One region of the Priestia sp. HNGD-A6 genome, then DNA from elsewhere that is predicted to be linked to it. Evidence: predicted binding sites of a transcription regulator. Region 1 holds the regulator's gene; the other holds the start of a gene.

What was found. The regulator NrdR, encoded in region 1, represses ribonucleotide reductase genes. The targets are predictions, from matches to a motif close to AACACNATATATNGTGTT.
Region 2: a site for NrdR is predicted at 1,776-1,793, ahead of SCI76_RS18140 (vitamin B12-dependent ribonucleotide reductase). Genes of this name have one in related genera too.

The regions. Positions count from the first base shown of each region.
Region 1 is NZ_CP138621.1:3,282,839-3,293,866, reverse strand. Features, by position in the region: gene SCI76_RS16795 (hypothetical protein) at 58-435, shown strand; gene SCI76_RS16790 (DUF1294 domain-containing protein) at 454-714, opposite strand; gene rplT (50S ribosomal protein L20) at 775-1,134, opposite strand; gene rpmI (50S ribosomal protein L35) at 1,174-1,374, opposite strand; gene infC (translation initiation factor IF-3) at 1,396-1,899, opposite strand; ribosomal protein L20 leader region at 1,969-2,091, opposite strand; gene thrS (threonine--tRNA ligase) at 2,263-4,221, opposite strand; T-box leader at 4,265-4,513, opposite strand; gene ytxC (sporulation protein YtxC) at 4,574-5,434, opposite strand; gene dnaI (primosomal protein DnaI) at 5,531-6,463, opposite strand; gene SCI76_RS16755 (replication initiation and membrane attachment family protein) at 6,496-7,923, opposite strand; gene nrdR (transcriptional regulator NrdR) at 7,996-8,457, opposite strand; gene SCI76_RS16745 (hypothetical protein) at 8,701-9,087, opposite strand; gene speD (adenosylmethionine decarboxylase) at 9,181-9,561, opposite strand; gene SCI76_RS16735 (glyceraldehyde-3-phosphate dehydrogenase) at 9,986-11,017, opposite strand.
Region 2 is NZ_CP138621.1:3,547,313-3,558,340, forward strand. Features, by position in the region: gene gcvPB (aminomethyl-transferring glycine dehydrogenase subunit GcvPB) at 1-100, shown strand, start outside; gene SCI76_RS18130 (rhodanese-like domain-containing protein) at 145-528, opposite strand; gene SCI76_RS18135 (biotin/lipoate A/B protein ligase family protein) at 759-1,592, shown strand; gene SCI76_RS18140 (vitamin B12-dependent ribonucleotide reductase) at 1,905-4,463, shown strand; gene mntR (transcriptional regulator MntR) at 4,750-5,181, shown strand; gene SCI76_RS18150 (patatin-like phospholipase family protein) at 5,284-6,165, shown strand; gene SCI76_RS18155 (SA1362 family protein) at 6,196-6,594, opposite strand; gene SCI76_RS18160 (DUF1385 domain-containing protein) at 6,643-7,599, opposite strand; gene SCI76_RS18165 (YqhR family membrane protein) at 7,913-8,449, shown strand; gene aroQ (type II 3-dehydroquinate dehydratase) at 8,571-9,008, shown strand; gene SCI76_RS18175 (Xaa-Pro peptidase family protein) at 9,010-10,068, shown strand; gene efp (elongation factor P) at 10,088-10,645, shown strand; gene SCI76_RS18185 (YqhV family protein) at 10,784-11,028, shown strand, end outside.

The DNA of each region.
Region 1 (11,028 bases):
TTTTTAGAGACTGAAACGTAAAGTAAGAAAACTGTGCCTTGTAAAGGAGGGAGCGTTATGTTTGTTATTGTTATCGTTCGCGTGTTCATTTTCGCGCTTGTTGCTTACACACTATTAAAGCTGGTTCAGCATTTTCGCAGTCCAAAGCGGAAGCTTGTAGCAGCTCAGGAACATCAGCAATTTTTTGTCGTTGACGAAAAAACGAATATCCGCAAAAATTTTCTACTAACGTATAAAGGTATTTTATTTGAAGGAGAAAAATACAGCAATCCCAATGAACCAGAGTCTTTGTCGATTACAATGGTGTTAACAGATCCATCTCGATTGCATGAACTGCAAAAACAAGATTTCAAGCTGCTGGAAAATCACGTACACAACATGTATCCAAATGCTCCTATTCGCTGGAAAAGCCCCGTTCGAGAATTTTTACACTGAGCACAAAATCATTTGTGCTCAGCTGATAACAAAAAAGAAAAGTAAATCAAGAGCGGCAAGAATAGGAAAACCTACTGTAAACGATGTGTGCTTCGTTTTATGACGATAGCAATACATACCAATCAGTCCTCCAATGGCTCCTCCGATAGCAGCTACCGTCCACAGTGTGCTTTCGGCAATTCTCCACTCATGTCTTTTCGCTTTTTGTTTATCTCTATACATCATTCCTATCCCTATTATATTAATAACAATAAAATAGGTAAGCAGCAGTTCATTCATGATATGTCCTCCGATAGCAAAAAAGCCTCATCATCTAAAGATGACGAGACTTTATATTCATTACTTATCTAAGCCTTTTTTAGCAGCAGTTGCTAATTCAGCAAATGCTTTTTCATCAGCTACAGCTAAGTCAGCAAGCATTTTGCGGTTAACTTCAATACCTGCTAATTTTAAACCGTGCATTAAACGGCTGTAAGAAAGACCGTTCATACGAGCAGCTGCATTAATACGTGTGATCCATAATTTACGGAAGTCACGTTTTTTCTGACGACGGTCACGATAAGCATACATGTGAGATTTCATAACTTGCTGATTAGCAACTTTATATAATCTATGCTTCGAACCGAAGAAACCTTTAGCTAATTTTAAAACTTTTTTACGACGTTTGCGTGTTACTGTACCGCCTTTTACGCGTGGCATAATTGTTTACCTCCTGTATTGTTTCTATCTCAACCCAAATTACTTAATGTTATCTAATAAGTGACGGATACGTTTGAAGTCACCTTTGCTTACTAAAGAACCTTTACGTAATTTACGCTTTTGTTTTGTAGATTTGTTAGCGAATAAATGGCTTGTGTAAGCACGAGCACGTTTTAATTTACCGCTTCCAGTCTTTTTGAAACGCTTTGCAGCGCCACGATGTGTTTTCATTTTTGGCATGGGGTGTTCCTCCTCGTTCTATTACTTTTCGTTTTTAGGTGCCAAGACTAAGAACATGCTGCGGCCTTCCATTTTAGGAGCCGATTCAACTGAACTTACATCTTCGCAAGCTTGTGAAAAACGTTCAAGTACTTTTTGGCCAATCCCTTTATGAGTAATGGCACGACCTTTAAAGCGAATAGACGCTTTCACTTTGTCACCTTTTTCAAGGAACTTGCGTGCGTTACGAAGTTTAGTGTTAAAATCATGTTCATCAATTGTTGGACTTAAACGAACTTCTTTTAAGTTTACAACTTTTTGGTTTTTACGAGCTTCTCTTTCTTTACGTTGTTGCTCATAGCGGAATTTACCGTAGTCCATAATACGACATACCGGCGGTTTCGCATTTGCAGCAACCATTACTAAGTCAAGATTTACTCGTGAAGCAATTTCTAATGCTTCATTTTTTGATTTAATTCCTAATTGTTCACCATTTTGATCAATTAGACGAACTTCGCGAGCTCGAATGCCCTCGTTTACCATCATGTCCTTGCTAATAAGTAGCCACCTCCAAGGTTTAATGAGCGAATACGCTTGCTTAGACCGATTATTAACTCACACAAAAAAGTGTGAGTACATACTGCACCCACACTTCTATCGTTTTAATTAAGATACGATGTACCTGCTAACTGCTTTATGCGTCACTCAGGTGAGAAGCGGGTGCTTCTTCTTCTGTATAAACAAGTATTCAATTACTTAAGCTATTATAGTATCAACAAAGACAAAAGTCAATGATTTCGTTCTTTTTTCACAACAAAAGTTATTGTATCAAAGGAAAACCATTTATGCAACAGTTTTTTATAAATGTTAGATAAAAAAGCAGAGAATTTCAATTCTCTGCTTTTTTCATTAACGAGATGCTTCTGCTTTTACATTTTGTAAAAAGGCTTGGAAATCCACTGTTTCTGAATTCTGCTCACCATATTTACGTACGTTTACTGCTTTATCTTCTACTTCTTTATCCCCTACAACAAGCATGTAAGGAATTTTTTGCATTTGAGCCTCACGGATTTTATAGCCAATTTTCTCATCGCGAGAATCAAGTTCCACACGAATACCCGCAAGCTGAAGCTGTTCTTGCACTTCTTTTGCATACTCAAGGTGAACCGTAGGTGATACCGGAATCACTTGAACTTGTACAGGTGCTAACCACGTTGGGAAAGCTCCTTTGTATTCTTCGATTAAGAAAGCTACAAAACGTTCCATTGTTGACACCACGCCGCGGTGAATAACAACAGGTCGATGCTGTTTTCCGTCTTCCCCTACATACGTTAAATCAAAGCGTTCAGGAAGTAAGAAATCCAATTGAACCGTAGATAGCGTCTCTTCTTTACCAAGAGCTGTTTTAACTTGAACATCTAGTTTTGGACCGTAGAATGCCGCTTCGCCTTCAGCTTCATAATAATCGAGGTCAAGCTCATCCATTGCATCTTTTAACATGCTTTGTGCTTTTTCCCACATTGCATCATCATCGAAGTATTTTTCTGTATCTTCAGGATCACGATAAGATAGACGGAATGAATAATTTTCAAATCCAAAATCTTTATAAACCGCTTCAACTAAGCGAACCACACGAATAAATTCTTCTTTGATTTGATCCGGACGTACAAAGATATGTGCATCATTTAACGTCATGCCTCGAACGCGCTGAAGTCCTGATAATGCTCCTGACATTTCGTAGCGGTGCATTGTTCCAAGTTCAGCAATACGGATTGGAAGCTCACGATAGCTGTGAATACCTTGTTTGTACACCATCATGTGATGAGGACAGTTCATTGGACGAAGAACCAGGTCTTCGTTATCCATTTCCATTGCAGGGAACATGTCATCTTGATAGTGCTCCCAGTGACCAGACGTTTTGTAAAGTTCTACACTTCCAAGCACCGGCGTGTAAACGTGCTGATAACCAAGGCTTACTTCTTTATCTACGATATAACGCTCGATAATACGGCGGATCGTCGCACCTTTTGGAAGCCATAAAGGAAGACCTTGTCCTACTTTTTGAGAATTTGTAAATAAGTTTAACTCTTTACCAAGTTTACGGTGGTCACGTTCTTTTGCTTCTTCAAGAAGACGAAGATGCTCGTCTAAATCTGCTTTTGTAAAGAATGCTGTACCGTAAATACGCTGCAGCATTTGATTGTCGCTGTCTCCGCGCCAATAAGCACCTGCTACGCTTAATAGTTTAAACTCTTTAATTTTGCCTGTTGACGGCACGTGCACACCTCGGCAAAGATCAAAGAATTCGCCTTGTTGGTAAATCGTCACCTTTTCACCTGCTGGAATCGCATCAATCAATTCAAGCTTTAGTTCATCGCCAACTTCTTTAAAAAGTTGAATGGCTTCTTCACGAGAAACTTCTTTTCGTTCAATTTCAATATTTGAATTAACGATTTTTTTCATTTCTTTTTCAATTCTACCTAAATCTTCAGGAGTAATTGATTCTTCCATATCGATGTCATAGTAAAACCCATTTTCGATAACCGGGCCTACACCTAGCTGTACTTTTACATCTTTGTATAAACGTTTGATTGCTTGAGCCATTAAATGCGCTGTACTATGGCGCATAATTTCAAGCGCTTCAGGAGCATCTTGCGTAATGATTTCAAGACTGCCATCTTGTTCGATTGGCGTACGTAAATCCAGCAGCTCGCCGTTTACTTTACCTGCTAATGCTTTTTTCTTTAATCCCGGGCTAATAGAAGCCGCAATATCTTCTGTTGATGATCCTTTTGGATACTCTTTAACAGCTCCATCAGGAAATGTCATTTTGATTACTTCTGACACAACTTTCCACTCCTTTAACATAACTAATAAACTTTTTGTAAAAACAAAAAACTCGTCCCTTATAAAAAGGGACGAGTTGTGTATACACGCGGTACCACCCTTGTTTCCTCTTCGTATCTTGGATAACCCAAATAACCCGAAGCGGCTCGAGGTTTTATAACGGAAATTCCGTCAGTAATTACTAGAGACGCTGCTCGTTTACTACTGAAGTTTAGAGGTGGTAAGAATATATTCCGTGTTAGGAGATTTTCAGCCTAGATCTCCCTCTCTATAAACCGTAAATATACACTCATGTCCTCATCATAACTTGTGACATATAGCTGTTTTTCAATATGCATTTATTATATTCATTTTCAAAATAGAAATCAACCTTTCACGTTATATTTTGCTTTTGATCAAACGGAAATTCATTTTTTTCGTATAACATCACTTTTTCTTGAAAAATATTTTGAATGGTATAAACAAAATCATGATCATGCTGGTCGCTATACAGATGAATAGCAGCTGGAGATAAACTCAGCAAAGGCGCGATGATAGTTGAGTCTATGTATACTGATTCTTGTTCAGATAGAAAGGCCTCTGCTAGGGCTGCACATTCACGCTCCGGAACATATCTACTGCTTTGGTCGTACAATACAAACTTGTTTTTATTCAAATGCATTACATACACATCGCCTGTAGATGACTGTCTTTCATTAGCTGCTTGACGCAGCTGATGAATAAGAATTTGATAGTCTTGTTCAAGCTTATATTCATCAATCGCCAGCTCAGCATAATAGCGCAGCCGCTCTTGATATTCTTTTAAACGGAATTGGAGAAAAGACTCAAAGGTGAATGTTACATTATGAATGAAGAAGTCTTGAAGAGCCTGGCGGATAAGTAATTCTCTTGGAAGGGAAAATGTTTTTTGCGGAATTTCGCCTCTCTCTCCTTCCATAATCCCCCTCATAATTTGAAGCAGCAAATCTTGTTCTTCCTCTTCTGAATAGAAAAATTGTTCTTTTAATATGTTTACCATCATCTTTTTTTCTTTCTTTTTTAAAATCACGTGCGTTAATACCGGTATCACCATGTCTTGTAAAATGGCCTCTCGATTGTATGTCTCATCAATAACTAAAAGCTGATTATTCACCAACTTCAAGCACTGTGAACCATATGATAAAGCGCTTCGCTTCGCGCATAAAGACTCATATACAATGACTGCGTCTTCTACATATTTAAAGAATATTTTCATTCCTCATAGCCCCCCTTTGGACACGCTTTATTAATGTATATGGGGCAACATGCAAAAAAATGAGCAAGTCGTTACAAGAAATGTAAAACGACCTGCTCATCTATTTCGTTTATTCTCTCCATTCATTTCAACGGGAATGGCTAGAGACTTAATTCGTTCCATGACACGAGCGGCTTTGAGCTCTTCCTGCTCGCCTCGTTGGGTATAAGTCAAATGATGTTGAAGCTCTTTAAAATTTAAATTCGAGCTGAAAAATGTCGGCAAATTTTCGAGCATGCGGAATTGTAAAATGGTTCCGAGCACATCGTCTCGCATCCAGCTCGTTACAGATTCTGCTCCGAGATCATCAAGCATAAGAACCGGTACTTTTTTGACATACTCTATTTTCTCATTGAAGCTTTGATCTTGAAACGAACCTTTTAACTCACGCAAAAACTCCGGGACATACAGAATCGTAGATTTCACTTTCTTTTCGGCTAACGCATTGGCAATTGCTCCAAGAAAATACGTCTTCCCCACACCAAACGAACCGTGTAAATATAAAGCTTTCATTTTCTTATTTGGCTCATATTCTCGCACAAAATCTCTTACTAATTTAATGGCTTCAAATCTTCCCTGCTCAATTTCAATATCAGACATCGTTGCCTGTAAAATTTCTTTGGGCACGTACATACACTGAATAAAAGATTCTTGTTCTTTTCGCTCATCTTCTTGTACTTTTCTAGGACAGCGTTCATACTGTAAATCAATATTACGGCCTTTTACAACCAGCTGAGGGTGATACCCCTTCACCATATTGACACAGCTTTGCAGAGAAGGGCATTTGTCACAGCATTTGCTCTGGTCGATGAATTCATGCATCTTCATCAAGCCTCGGTCGACCATTTGCTCATCTAACTCATGGCGATGCTCTTGCAGAAACGTTTTAACTTCGGGATTAGACAGAATACTGTTTCTTAATGCTTCTAAACGTGCTTTAAAATCCTTTTTGTTCACTAACTGATTTAGTGAATCATTGATAGGCTTCATCTTTTTCACCTCATCTCTATCATACCTGCTTTTTATTCTTTATGCTTTTGTTTTAGCTCTTGATCTAACTGCTTGAGCTCTTCTTGTAGCTTTCGTTTTTCTTCTTCAAATTCATCCGCTTCTTTTGAAGGCTGCTTTTTCTCTTCTTTTTCTTCATCGCTCAACCACTCTGGCACCATTTCTTTACGCACAATTTTTCGTCCGGCCGTTTTTTTATTTTGCTTTGCCTCAGTCCAGTTCTGATATTCTTTCTGTTCATTTTTAGCTAAATTCATGGCATCTTGAACAGTTTGTACCTTTTTGCGCGCCCAGTGTCCAGCAATTTTCTCTACATAGCTCTTAGATAATTTCATATCGGATCTTAGCATAACATAGTAAATCAGAACATTTACTACCCCTGGTGAAAGCTTTTGATTAAACATCACTTCTTCAATCATTTGTAAATCTGCTTTTGATGGCTCTGCCCCCCCTGAAAACTCGATCAATAGCTGTCGAGGAGAGGTGACTTCTAGCTGTTGAATGAGCTGCTCTTCCTTAGTCTGAGGCTGCTTTTCCTGCATGGTACGAAGCATAGGAGGCTGAATTTGTTCGCTTAGATTGGGAAGTGCTTCTCCATTTTCAAATTGGTAAAAGGACTGTGCTGCTTTTCTAAGCAATTCAATATCAACTTGATCATTCTCATTTAGCGAATCGAGCACTACATTTTTCATTTGAAGAGGATCAATGCCGTATAAAAAAGCTAACTTTTCAATCGCTTGTTTTACTTTAGATGTAATTGACCTTTTCGAAATCATTGAATCTGTTAGGCCTGCTAAAAATAAATCAAAATCAAAGGAATCCGGGCTCATCTCAATAGAAGCACGGTTTGAAGAATCTATAAAGTCCGTTTGAGCATCAGGAGAAAATACATCCTTGCTTTCAGACTGAAAACTTGGAGCCAGCTCCGTTGCTTTAACTGATTTAAATACATCGTTAAATGAATGCGTCACATCTTTGAACGATTGATCATCCACGAGTGAATCCGAAAAATAATTTTTTATTTTTTGAAAGATGGATTTTCCTAGTCGGTTATATAAATATACATTTAACACGCCATCGTTAAAGAACTGATGGGGCGTAAGAGGAGGAATGAGCTCATAAATGAACACACGAACATCATCTTCTTCCTTAATATATGTTTTTAACAAACCAATACCTTCTAATTTTAACCGCTCATGGTAAATAGCTTTCAAATTAATTTGCATCATTGACATTAGGTGATGATGCGTAGACTCTTTTCCCCATAAACGATCTTGTTCCAGCTCGCTCCATAGCGTCATATACAAACCAAAACACGTCGTACCCACCAACGGCTGATAGAGCATTGTTAAAATCTTTCGGTCGTATTCCTGCAGTATGCCGCTCGAACGAACAACATAACGATCGACCGGTATCATTTCTTTCCAATGTTGTTCTTTCATGTCGTTCCCTACCTACTTTTAAAGTAATAGAAATGACAAAAAAAGAGCCTAAAGAATACTTCAATAGCTCTTTTACAGTCGTTCCTTCTTAATTAAATCTTTTAATTCATCAATAAATACATTGATGTCTTTAAATTGTCGGTATACCGAAGCAAATCGAACATAAGAGACTTCATCGATAGCAGCTAATCGCTCCATCACCATTTCTCCTACCACATCTGACTGCACCTCTGATGTACCCTGACTGCGCAGCTCTGTTTCAATATCGTGTACGGTATCTTCCAGTTGTTTTAAGCTTACTTGGCGTTTTTCACACGCCTTAATTAACCCTCGAAGGATTTTGTCTTTGCTGAACTCTTCTCTCGCTCCATCTTTTTTTACAACAATTAACGGAAGTTCTTCTACTTTCTCAAAAGTTGTAAAACGATAGTGACACTCTTCGCATTCACGTCTTCTACGAATAGAGCGGCCTTCTTCTACAGGGCGCGAGTCCAGCACTCTCGTTCCATTGTAATGACAGGATGGGCACTTCATATTCTCAGCTCCAATAATAAACCTTGTTTTTCTTTTTATTTTCTCTCATATAAGTTAATTTTCATCTATGTTAGCCGGCTATTCGCCATTTATTATGATTGTCATCATCATTTCCTTTATCAAACACGATGCTATATTAAAGGATTTACTTTATTCCATCTTATAGAAAACAAGGCTTGAATACAAGTAAAGGAAAAGGAATTTCCCCATTTTATTTCCTGAAATTCAAAAATGATAAGGAACTTACGAAGAAAGAGGAATAAGTTTTTGATCAAAGCTCTTATAAAGCGTACGTACAAGTTCTTTGCTAAAACCAAAATCAACTGGCACCACTTTTGACTCTGTTGTAGCAGAAAAATCGATAGCGGTTTCAAGAGGACGTACGCTAATAATGGTAATCACAACAAAAGCTTTTCTTCCTTTTACAACGTTTAAGCTAATTTCTCCTCGCTCTTCATACGCAGCAAGTATCTCTATCCCTTGCATATGCTTCAACATTTCATGAACTTGCTTAAATGCATTCCCAGCCGTTGTTTTGTAATAATGCGTTTTTAGAGTCGGATCTGAATGACGATCGCTTGTTTCTACATGATTAGAAAATAAAGATTTAACTACTTGTACTACCCCCATGTTGTTATCCCCTTTGTTTTTGCATATTAAAAATTTATATACTAAAAAGAGGTGTGTAATACACCTCTTAACTTACGTAATCAATCGACACTATTAAAGTGCATTCGCTTTAGTTTGTTTTACCTGAACAGGACCCATTCCACGTGGTAATTCAATTGTTTCACGTGTCTGTGCACTTAGAGCATCTGCAATATAATCTGCTGCGATTGTAGGATCTAAATGACCACAAGTATAAACATCGATACTTGCATAACCATGCTCTGGGAAGCTGTGAATCGTTAAATGTGATTCTGAAATAATAACAACGCCACTTACACCTTGAGGTGCAAATTTATGGAACGCTACTTCGCGAACTTCCGCACCAGATTTTAAAGCTGCATCAACAAACGTTTTTTCAATATAATCAATATCATTTAACTTATCGAAATCGCATCCCCATAATTCTGAGATGACATGACGACCCATTGTTTCCATAATGATATTTCCCCCTTTAACAATTTTTAATCGTTAAACATGAAGTTCTTTCGCCATATAGCATGTTAACTACCACGGGGGAAAGTTAGTCCAAAGAGGTCCTAACCCTTTAAGTAGCCACATCACCGAAAGGTACACAAGAAGTTCACGAAACATAGTATACTTTGTTTACATTTATTTTGCAATACGTGTTTTGATTTTATTAAAGATTGTTCCCGCAGATAGACCTATACAAATTACCCCTGTATTCTCGTGAGACAGTGTGTAAAAGCTGCTAAACGACTATTCATTTTTTTATTAAAATTGAGGAAAAGAAACACTCCTTTGCATGATTATCTTATTGCTTTTCCCTATTCTTTTGAATAAAAACAAAAAAAACAGGGCGATAGCTCCCTGTTTTTTTAAAAAGCAATCTATAGCTTTCTTAGCTTACTCTTATCTTTGATCCATTACGCATTTCTGCAGCAATATATCTTACCAAATCGACTACGCGCTGAGAGTAGCCCCACTCGTTATCGTACCAAGCTAACACTTTAATTTTATGATCTTCCATTACGATAGTCGATAGTCCATCTACAATCGCTGAATGAGGATTTGTATTAAAGTCAATTGATACGAGTGGTTCCATTGTTAAATTTAAAATATTCTTTAATGGTCCTTCAGCAGCTTTAATGAACGCTAGATTAACATCTTCCATCGTCACAGGTTTCCTTACATCCACAACTAAATCGACAAGCGATACGTTCGGCGTAGGAACGCGCAGCGCCATTCCATGAAGCTTTCCTTTTAAATGAGGAAGAACTAATGAAAGCGCCTTGGCTGCTCCAGTTGTTGTAGGAATAATTGATTGAGCACACGCACGGGCTCTTCGCAAGTCTTTATGCGGGTTATCAATATTCTTTTGATCATTTGTATATGCGTGAACGGTCGTCATTAAACCGTTTTCAATTGTGAACGCTTCGTCTAACACCTTGACAACTGGAGCTAGACAATTTGTCGTACAAGAGGCATTAGAGATAATGTTATGCTGATTCACATCAAACTCTCGTTCGTTTACGCCCATCACAATAGTAATATCTTCTTGTTTACCCGGTGCCGTTAAGACAACTTTTTTAGCACCTGCTTCAATATGTAACTGCGCTTTTTCTCTTGAATTAAATTTCCCTGTTGCTTCAACAACTAAATCAATCCCAAGCTCTTTCCAAGGCAAATTCAGCGGATCGCGTGAATTTAATAGCTGGATTCTTTTACCGTTAACAATTAGCGCATCATCATCACATTTAACATCTCCATTAAATGGTCCGTGTATAGAGTCATATTTGATTAAATGTGCTAATGTTTCTGCTGGATAAGATGCATTTATAGCAATAATATCTAAATTCTCCTCTATAATCGCTGTGCGAAAAACCATTCTTCCTATTCTCCCAAAACCATTAATGGCAATACGTGCTTTCATGGCTATACCCC
Region 2 (11,028 bases), 260 kb from region 1:
AGCTCCGCATACAACGGTTGTGAAGCGCCTTGACGAAACGCTGGCAGCGAGAAAACCAGTTCTTCGCTATCAGAAAGAACAGGCTGTTCAAAACGTCTAACAAAAAACCTCGCCCAAAGGCGAGGTTTTTCTATATACATACCATTATTTTTTCTTTTTTACTTTACCGTTCCACATTTTGAAGCCGCCTTTTAAATCATAGATTTCTTTAACACCGTGGCGACGAAGCATTTGTGCTGCACGTCCTGTGCGCATTCCGCTTTGACAATAGATGTACACAGGCTGATCCGGACGAAATTCTTTAATGCGCATACGGAACTGTGAAAGAGGAATATTTCGTGCGCCTAAAATATGTCCGTTTTCGAATTCATTCGGTTCGCGAATATCAACTAGCTGTGCCTTGCGGTAGCCGCTGCGGAATTCTTCTTCAGTTAACGTTTTCATAATGCGACGTTGGATAAAGAACATAACGACAGAGTATATGATGATTACTCCAAGTAAAATGAGTACTGCTGTAATTGGTGACATGCTGATTCTTCCTTTCTTCGACAAAATCCATACTCTTATTATATAAGTGAATGAAATTAGAAGTAAAGCGATTTTGCCTTGAATCTAGCGGATTTCTTCCCCAAAATGAAAAAACTACCACATTTGAATTCGCAGTTTTATGTTGCTCTTTGCTTTTCCTTAGCTCAATCTTTTGGTAGACTAAAAAACGGATTTATTTTTTATATTACATATAGCTGAGGATGAGGTATATGAAAGCAAAGTGGAGATTTATTGATTCCAACAACCGTTCGCCTTATTACAATATGGCGTTAGATGAAGCGTTATTAGAATGGCATAGTAAAGGGGAAATTCCACCTACGATTCGTTTTTACGGATGGAACCCTCCAACGCTGTCGATCGGTTATTTTCAAAAAGCTGAAAAAGAAATTAACTTTGATAAAGTAAAAGAATTAGGATTAGGCTTTGTGAGACGTCCAACGGGCGGCAGGGGCGTGCTTCATGATGAAGAGCTTACTTACAGCGTCATTGTATCTGAAGAGTATCCTAATATGCCTAAGACAGTTACAGAAGCATACCGCGTGATCTCAGAAGGTTTACTGGAAGGTTTTCGTTCGTTAGGGCTCGAGGCTTATTTTGCTATTCCTCGTTCAGAAGAAGAAAAAAATAGCTTAAAAAACCCTCGTTCATCTGTATGTTTTGACGCTCCTTCTTGGTATGAACTAGTTGTAGAGGGCCGCAAAATTGCTGGAAGTGCTCAGACTAGACAAAAGGGAGTTATCCTCCAGCACGGCTCTATCCTGTTAGAGATTGATGAAGATAAATTATTCAGCGTGTTTAATTACCCAAATGACCGCGTGAAAGAAAGAATGCAGCGCGCATTTCGTTCTAAAGCGGTAGCGATCAATGCAATTGCGGGCCGCAAAATCTCTATTGAAGAAGCAAAAGAAGCGTTTTATAAAGGATTTGCTTCTGCTCTTGATATCGATTTAGAACCGTATACACTATCTGAAGAAGAGGAAGCATATGTAGAAGAACTAGCGCGCACAAAGTACGGATCGGATGAATGGAACTTTAAGCGCTAAACGAATGCGGATGGTAAATAGATAAAAGTGCAACTTCTTATAAGTTGCACTTTTTATTGGAATTTTTAGAAACAATGCTTGGCTAATAGAATACATAGGGAAGAAAAGTCAAACACTTTTTTTACGAAAAAAAAAATATTTCACTTGACACCCTTCTATATGTAGATGTTTGGAGAAGTGTCAAATACTATATATTGAATTCGTCCAAGCCGTGTGGTAAGTTATTGATAGTTGATTGAAAAACTCTATTTCCTTTAAAAGGAAATAGAGTTAATAAATTTATAGATGTTCGATAGGTAAGGAGTTGTGAGAATGACTGTTTTGTTAAATCAAAAAGTGAATATGAATGTTGAAAAGCTCAATTCAGATATTGAACGCTTTCCGCAAGTACATCCGATTACACCGGATATGAAGTTAACTCATAAAGGTGTTTCAAGATTGGTAATGTTAGACCGCTATGCGTTTAAAGATACGGAAAAATTAACGTTATCAGAAGGAGATTTTGTTGTTCTAACTGTAAAGGAAGACCCAAAATTTCCAGCACGAGGACTTGGCTATGTGGAAAGCATTAATTTTGAGCAAAAAACCGCTGTTGTCAAGGTAGAAGATGAGTTTAGAGGAGCTTTATCACCTGAAGAAGCAGAAAATGGGTTAATTACTCGTTCTTTAGATGTCATTGAAAAACCTCTAGAGGCCTTCTATGAGCAAATTGCAAAACGTAATGCAACAGGCTTAGCTTCTGTGGAAAAAACAGAAGAAAAGCGCAAAGAGTGGTTTGAAAAGTTCTATCAAGAGCTTGTTCAGCTAAACTTTGTACCCGCTGGCCGCGTTCTTTACGGTGCAGGTGCTGACACGGACGTAACTTACTTTAACTGTTACGTAATGCCTTATGTAAAAGATTCACGCGAAGGTATTTCAGAACACCGCAAACAAGTAATGGAAATCATGAGCCGCGGAGGCGGTGTTGGAACCAATGGTTCAACTCTTCGCCCGCGCAACACGCTGGCTCGCGGTGTAAACGGCAAATCATCTGGTTCGGTTTCATGGTTGGATGATATTGCTAAACTGACGCATCTTGTTGAGCAGGGTGGGTCACGTCGTGGGGCTCAAATGATCATGCTTGCCGACTGGCATCCTGACATTGTAGAGTTTATTATTTCTAAAATGCAAAACCCTCGCATTTTACGTTTCTTAATTGAAAACACAAATGACGAAATGATTAAAAAGCACGCTCAAGATAAATTGAAGTTCACGCCGCTAACAGAGTCTGAAGAAGCAATGTACCAAGGAATCATTAACTATAAACAAATTCCTGGTCTTGGTGGGTTCAGTGAAAAAATCATTAAAGATGCAGAAGAAAAGCTGCAAACAGGCGGAACGTACAGCGTTCATAACTCAGAGTTTTTAACAGGAGCAAACATTTCTGTATGCTTAACAAAAGATTTTATGGATGCTGTTGAAAACGACGGTGAATACGAACTTCGCTTCCCAGACGTAGAAAGCTATTCAAAAGAAGAAATGGCTAACTACAATGAAAACTGGCACGAAGTAGGCGACGTGCGCGAGTGGGCAAAACAAGGAAACAAAGTTCGTACGTACCGTACTATCCGTGCAAAAGAGCTATGGAACTTAATTAATATTTGTGCAACGTACTCAGCTGAACCAGGCATTTTCTTCTTCGACAATGCCAATGACATGACAAATGCTCAAGCATATGGTCAGCACGTTGTTGCAACGAATCCATGTGGTGAACAACCACTTGCACCATTCTCTGTTTGTAACTTAGCTGCTGTTAACTTAGCGCAAATGGCAGATAAAGAAACAAAAACAGTTAACTTTGAAAAGCTACGTCAAACGGTTGAAACGGGCGTTAGAATGCAAGATAACGTTATTGATGCAACTCCTTATTTCTTAGAAGAAAACCAAAAGCAAGCGCTTGGCGAACGCCGCGTTGGTCTTGGTGTAATGGGTCTTCACGATCTTCTTATTTATTGTGAAACAGAATACGGCTCTGACAAAGGCAATGAGTTAGTAGATAAAGTGTTTGAAACAATTGCCACGACGGCTTACCGCGCGTCTGTAGAGCTTGGAAAAGAAAAAGGAAGCTTCCCGTTCTTAGTGGGCGAAACAGATGCTGAAACGGCTTCTTTACGTGAAGCATTCACAAATACAGGCTTCATGAAAAAAATGCCTGAAGATATTCGTGAAAACATTAAAGAGCACGGTATCCGAAACTCTCATTTATTAACAGTAGCGCCAACTGGCAGTACTGGAACAATGGTTGGAGTATCAACGGGTCTTGAACCTTATTTCTCATTCTCATACTTCCGAAGCGGTCGTTTGGGTAAGTTTATTGAAGTGAAAGCTGATATCGTTCAAGAGTATTTAGATCAGCATCCAGAAGCAGATCCAAACAATCTTCCTGAATGGTTCATTTCAGCTATGGAACTTGCACCACAAGCTCACGCGGACGTGCAATGTGTGATTCAGCGCTGGATTGATAGCTCAATTAGTAAAACAGTAAACGCTCCTCGTGGTTACACGGTAGAGCAAGTTCAAAAAGTGTACGAGCGTCTGTATAAAGGCGGAGCAAAAGGCGGTACGGTGTACGTAGACGGAAGCCGTGATGCACAAGTCTTAACGCTAAAAGCAGAAGAAAATACGTTTGATGAAGAAATTGAAGCGCCAAAAGAAGAAACAAAACCACACGTTGTGTTAGTTGATACAATTAATGAAATTCGTTCAACTGATGTAACAATCGGTTCTGAAGTAGGTAATACGTGTCCGGTTTGCCGTCAAGGAACGGTAGAGGAAATGGGCGGATGCAACACATGTACAAACTGTGGTGCACAGCTGAAATGCGGCCTTTAATTTTTAATCATGATTGACTAGTAAAAGCTGACTCAAGTGAGTCGGCTTTTATTATGTATGAAAATGGGGCATAAATAAGAAGCGGGAGAGAACGGTTCTTGTATTTGAATAAGCATTGTAGTATGATTTTAATTGAATGTCTTTTATCCAGTTTTATCTTATGACATCGCTTTATTTACACGTTTTTTTTCACATAGATTATCAAACATGAACACGATATCACTATAAGAAACAGACATTTATGACTTATTATTAGCAATACATAATATTAATTGGGGGAGATTTCATGCCTACACCGAGTATGGAAGATTATATTGAACAAATATATATGCTAATTGAAGATAAAGGATACGCTCGAGTGTCTGATATTGCTGATGCATTGGCGGTTCACCCCTCATCTGTAACAAAGATGGTTCAAAAACTAGACAAAGATGAGTACTTAATTTACGAAAAATATCGAGGCCTTGTTTTAACAGCTAAGGGACAGAAGATTGGAAAACGTCTTGTTTATCGCCACGAGCTCTTAGAGCAGCTATTGCGAATCATTGGCGTGGATGAGAAGAATATTTATGATGACGTAGAAGGAATTGAACATCATTTAAGCTGGAATTCCATTGATCGAATTGGGGACTTGGTTCAATACTTTGAAGAAAATCATAACCGTATTCAAGATCTTCGCAATGTACAGAAACGAAATGAAGAAGAGCAAAAATTATAAGGAAAAAGCAGCGGCCAATAGCGTCACTGCTTTTTTTCTTTTTATCATAACTTGTTGCTGAGTCGACTACAAATGTAGAGTAGGTAGTTTGGAGGAGAGGCTGTGTACGTCGACGGAGTATTTTCAGGTGGCGGTATTAAAGGGCTTGCACTGATTGGTGCGTTACAAGCTCTAGAAGAAAAAGGCTTTATTTTTCGGCGCTTAGCGGGAACGAGTGCGGGTTCCATTATTTGTGCATTTGTAGCAGCTGGTTATACAAGTGAAGAAATCGTTGAAATGATGAATGAAATTGAGTTATCTTCTTTCCTAGATCAAAGAATGTCCTTTTTACCATCGAGCTTGACAAAATGGCTGTTTTTATATTGGAAAATGGGATTATATAAAGGAGAAAGGCTTGAAAAGTGGATTGCTGAGAAGTTGCGGAGCAGAGGAATTCGTACATTTGCTGATTTGCCTGATCAGTCGCTGCGTATTATTGCGTCAGATTTGACCAACAGTACGATGCTTGTTCTTCCAGATGATTTGCCTAAATATCACATTGATCCGAATCGTTTTTCTGTAGCAAGAGCCGTTCGGATGAGCTGCAGCATTCCATATTTTTTTGAGCCGGTTAAATTAAAATCTACTCCAAGCAGTTTAATAGTCGACGGGGGAGTGTTAAGCAACTTTCCAATTTTTTTATTTGATGATGATAAAAGTTTGAAGAAACGACCGGTAATTGGTGTGAAGCTGAGTCCGAAGGACGAAGAGAGAGAACGGAATAAAATTAAAAATGCCGTTGGTTTATTCAGTGCGCTTTTTGAGACGATGAAAGATGCGCACGATGCAAGACATATTTCAAAACGTCACGAGAAAAATATTATCTTTTTACCTGTTAATCAAGTTTTTGCGACAGAATTTACCCTCACAGAAGAACGGAAGGAAGAGCTGATTGCGTTTGGCAAAAAGCGTACAAGGGCATTTTTGAAAAAATGGTGCTATTAAAAAAACAAGGAGGCTTTTCTCCTTGTTTTTTTAAAAGAATGCTCTATTTTTCTTTTTTCCTTTTTTACCTTCGATGACGGTCAAGTGTGAGTTGTTTTTCTTTTTCTTTAGCGGTTTCGTTGATTTGGATACCGGGCGCTTATTTGAGCTTCGGTACGTATGCATATCAACTTTGTTGCTTCCTCGCTCTTTTTCTTTTTGACGCAGTTTCGATTGCTTTACTGCGCGCACATAGCCTCTATCTTGACCTTTTGTCTGAGAAGGGCGGAGAATAAACCGATAAACTAAGTAAAACAAAATGATAAACAGAAAAATATAACCTGCTTGACGTAATAAAACAGCTGGATCTGTAATCAACGTAAATGCAAAGCCAATGACTCCTAACCCGATTAGACCATATACAAGTGGTTTCACGAATGGACGTCTCATTTTGTTCACCTCCTAAAATAGTAAAAAAAGAAAGCAAAACGGTGTGGATTAGACAACTTGTTCGTCAGTGGTAGAAGAAAGTTCATTTTCAACGCGTAAAAGTTCTTTAAATGAAGCAATCGCAACTTCAACTTGATCATCTTTTGGTTCTTTGGTTGTTAAAAGCTGAAGCCATAAACCGGGATAACCTAAAAAGCGAAGAAGAGGGACATGACGAACTTTATTGGTTAACTGTAACACTTCAAATGATAAACCAAGGACAACTGGAATTAATGCAAGGCGATCCACAATTCGTAACCAAAGAGGATCCGTTGGAACTAGTAGGTAGACAAACATTCCTACAACTACGGTAAAGAGGATAAAGCTACTTCCGCAGCGATAATGAAGTCGAGATTGTGCTTGAACGGCTTCTACCGTAAGTTCAGCATTGTTTTCATATGCATTAATGACCTTGTGTTCTGCTCCATGATATTGAAACACCCGTTTAATAAGTGGCGTTTGTGAAATCACATAAATATAGCCAAGGAGCAATAATAGTTTAAATACTCCTTCAATAAAAACTTGAGCTACACTTGAAGTGAAAACAGGACGTGTCAATTGTGCTAAAAACACAGGAATCAATGTAAATAGTACTTTCCCGAAAAGAAAGGATATTACACCAATAGTTGCAACGCCAAATATTAAAGATAGTTTTGATTCTTTTTTCTCTTTTTGTTGTTCTGCTGCTACTTGAGCATCATCTTCTGGATTCACGTCATAGCGTTCAGAGGAAAAGTTCAAGTGCTGCGTACCGTTTGCACTGGCTTCAACAATAGCAGCAATTCCTCGTAAAAAAGGAATTTTTTTTAAAGCAGTGAGTACGGAATTTGATTTTCTTTTTGAATGAAAATAATCAATAGATTGATCTTTGCGGCGAATAGCCGTCACCATCATACGTTTGCCACCGAACATGACACCTTCTATAACGGCTTGACCACCATACGCAGGTTTTTGTAATTTAGACATTTCAGGCACCAACCTAACTTAACTAGACTAGACTTCTTAGTATTTTATATTCTACAGCAAAATCAAATAAACCTCTAGGCGGATGCATGTTATCTAGTTTAGCCAATATTTTTCATCTCCACACCCTTCATATGAATTTTTTTCCTTTCATTTATAAAATTTTTTTATGAAACTCTGTGTGAAGTAGTTTTAAAATGTCTCTGCGATATCAGGCGCCCTTCTTGCGTATAGGAAGAGTAATAAACGTAAAAACTTAGAAATGAGTCGGTAGGAAATGAGAAAAAAGTTCATACTACATCAAGAGGTGATTAATATGTCAGAACCTAAAGAACAGCATGAAAAAAAACAGGATAACCAACCTACGCATAAACAGGAAATATCTTTTTTATTTAAAGCCATCTTTATTTCCTTTTTTGGAGGGGTTTTCTGGAGCTTTATTGGCTATTTAAATTATCTGTTTAGCTTTAGTGTTATCAATCCAAATATGCTTTTAGATCCATGGGCATTAGGTGATTGGAAGGATAAAGGAATAGGTGTTATCGTCAGTATTTTTCTCATAGGGGTATTATCTATTGTTGTCGGGTTGTTATACTACGTCCTATTAAAGAAGTTTAAAACAATTTGGATAGGTTTTGCTTACGGCTTATTATGGTGGGCAATCGTATTCGTTGTTTTGAATCCGCTCTTTCCTAACTTGAAAACAATTGGAGAGCTTCCAGCTAACACAATTATTTCATCCCTCTGTATTTATATTTTATATGGTGTATTCATCGGATATTCCATTTCTTTTGAAGCGGCAGAGCTTCAAACAAAAGACGAATCTACAGATTTTCAAACGGCGAATAAGTAGTGTGAATGTTCCAACGTATGCTAATATATTCTATATAATGATTTAAAAAGAAAAATAAAGTGTAAATTCACACAAGTGAGCTGCATAAAGGGTTCGTAGTAGGGGAGAGTGTTGAAATAAGATGAATAAGATTTTAGTAATAAACGGTCCTAATTTAAACCGTTTAGGCGTACGCGAACCAGCGGTATATGGGACAGATAATCTTCAAAATCTTGAAGAGAAGCTTCAGCGAGCAGGCAGAGACCACGGAGTAGAAGTTGAGTGCGTACAGTCTAATCACGAAGGTGTAATTATCGACTGGATTCACGAAGCGGATGAAAAGTTTGATGGGATTATGATCAATCCTGGTGCTTTTACTCACTACAGTTATGCCATTCGAGATGCGATTGCCAGTATATCTGTTCCTGTTATTGAAGTGCATATTTCGAACGTACATAAGCGTGAAGAGTTTCGCCACCATTCGGTGACGGCACCTGTTACGCATGGTCAAATTGTCGGGTTAGGTTTATACGGATACGAGCTTGCTCTGCAGGCACTTTTACAATTAAGGGGGAAATAAAATGAAAATCGAAAAACTACGCGAACAGTTTTCAAAGTTGAATGTAGACGGTGTTGTCGTTACAAGTGAATATAACAGACGCTATATGACCAATTTTACAGGATCTGCTGGTGTCGTTATCATTTCTGAAGACAAAGCGGCATTTGTAACAGATTTTCGTTATGTTGAACAAGCAACTAGTCAAACAGAAGGTTTTGATATCGTTCAGCACAAGGGTCCTATTGTAGAAGAAGTAGCGAATGTAGTGAAACAATTTGGAATTAAAAAGCTTGGTTTTGAACAGAATTATGTTACATATGGACAGCATCAATTATTTGATAAGCATATCGGAGCGGAACTTGTTCCAATCTCGCACGCAATCGAAAACTTACGCTTGATAAAGAGTGACTCAGAGATTAAGATATTAAAGGAAGCTGCAAAAATAGCAGATGCAGCATATGAACATATTTTAACCTTTGTTCGTCCTGGTTTAACAGAGCTTCAAGTATCGAATGAACTGGAGTTCTTTATGAGAAAACAAGGCGCAACATCTTCATCTTTTGATACAATTGTTGCTTCAGGGCATCGCGGGGCTTTACCGCATGGTGTTGCTTCTGACAAAGTAATTGAAAAAGGCGAACTTGTAACGCTTGATTTTGGCGCATACTATAATGGTTACTGTTCAGATATCACACGAACATTTGCCGTCGGTGAAGTAAGTGATAAGCTAAAAGAAATTTATAATGTCGTACTGCAAGCAGAGCTTAACGGAATGAACGGTATCAAAGCAGGTATGACGGGTAAAGAAGCAGATGCGCTAACGCGTGATTATATTACAGAACACGGATACGGCCAGTATTTTGGACATTCGACCGGTCACGGCGTAGGGTTAGAAGTACATGAAGGCCCATCGCTTTCTGTGAAATCTACAGATGTACTGCAGCCAGGTATGATTGTAACCGTTGAACCAGGTATTTACATACCAGACTTAGGGGGCGTTCGTATTGAAGATGATACGGTCGTCACAGCAGAAGGTAATGAGGCATTATCGCACTCATCAAAAGAGTTCATTATTTTATAAAATGTAGGAGGATTTCTTCATGATTTCAGTAAATGATTTTCGTACAGGTTTGACAGTAGAAGTAGACGGGGGTATTTGGCGTGTAATGGATTTCCAACACGTAAAGCCTGGTAAAGGCGCTGCATTCGTTCGCTCAAAACTACGTAACCTTCGTACAGGAGCTGTGCAAGAAAAAACGTTCCGTGCAGGTGAAAAGGTAGGAAAAGCTCAAATTGATAATCGTAAAATGCAATATCTATATGCAAGCGGCGATCAGCACGTATTCATGGACAACCAGTCTTATGAGCAATTAGAGCTTCCGGCGAGTGCAATTGAATATGAGCTAAAATTCTTAAAAGAAAATATGGAAGTCGCAATTATGATGTATCAAGGTGAGACATTAGGTGTTGAACTTCCGAACACAGTTGAGCTTAAAGTAACAGAAACTGAACCTGGTATTAAAGGTGACACAGCTTCTGGCGGTACAAAACCAGCAACTGTTGAAACTGGTTTAACAGTAAACGTTCCTTTCTTCGTAAATGAAGGCGACGTATTAATTATTAACACAACAGACAGCAGCTACGTATCACGCGCGTAATTCGGTCGTGTAAGCAAGCTGTAAACACACGAAAAAGGCAGAGAATGATTCTCTGCCTTTTTTGTGTGTTTTTTTGTGCTAACCCTTCCTTATTTTGCATAGGTTGTACTAAACAACGCAGAGATATAGGAGGGGCTTATGAAGCAGTGGTTGGATCATTTAAACGGTACGGTATTAACGATGGCGTGCCTTCGATTTATTTCTTCATTTATTGAGTTTATTGCCGCTATTTTAATTGTCACAAACAATGATGTGAAAAAAGCGTTAATGATTAATGGAATGCTAGCGCTTGTTGGTCCGATTGTAATGGTGAGTTCTTTCACCATTGGTTTAGTGTCCGTAGCAGATCAATTATCTTTTGGAAAATTAATCATGATTGTAAT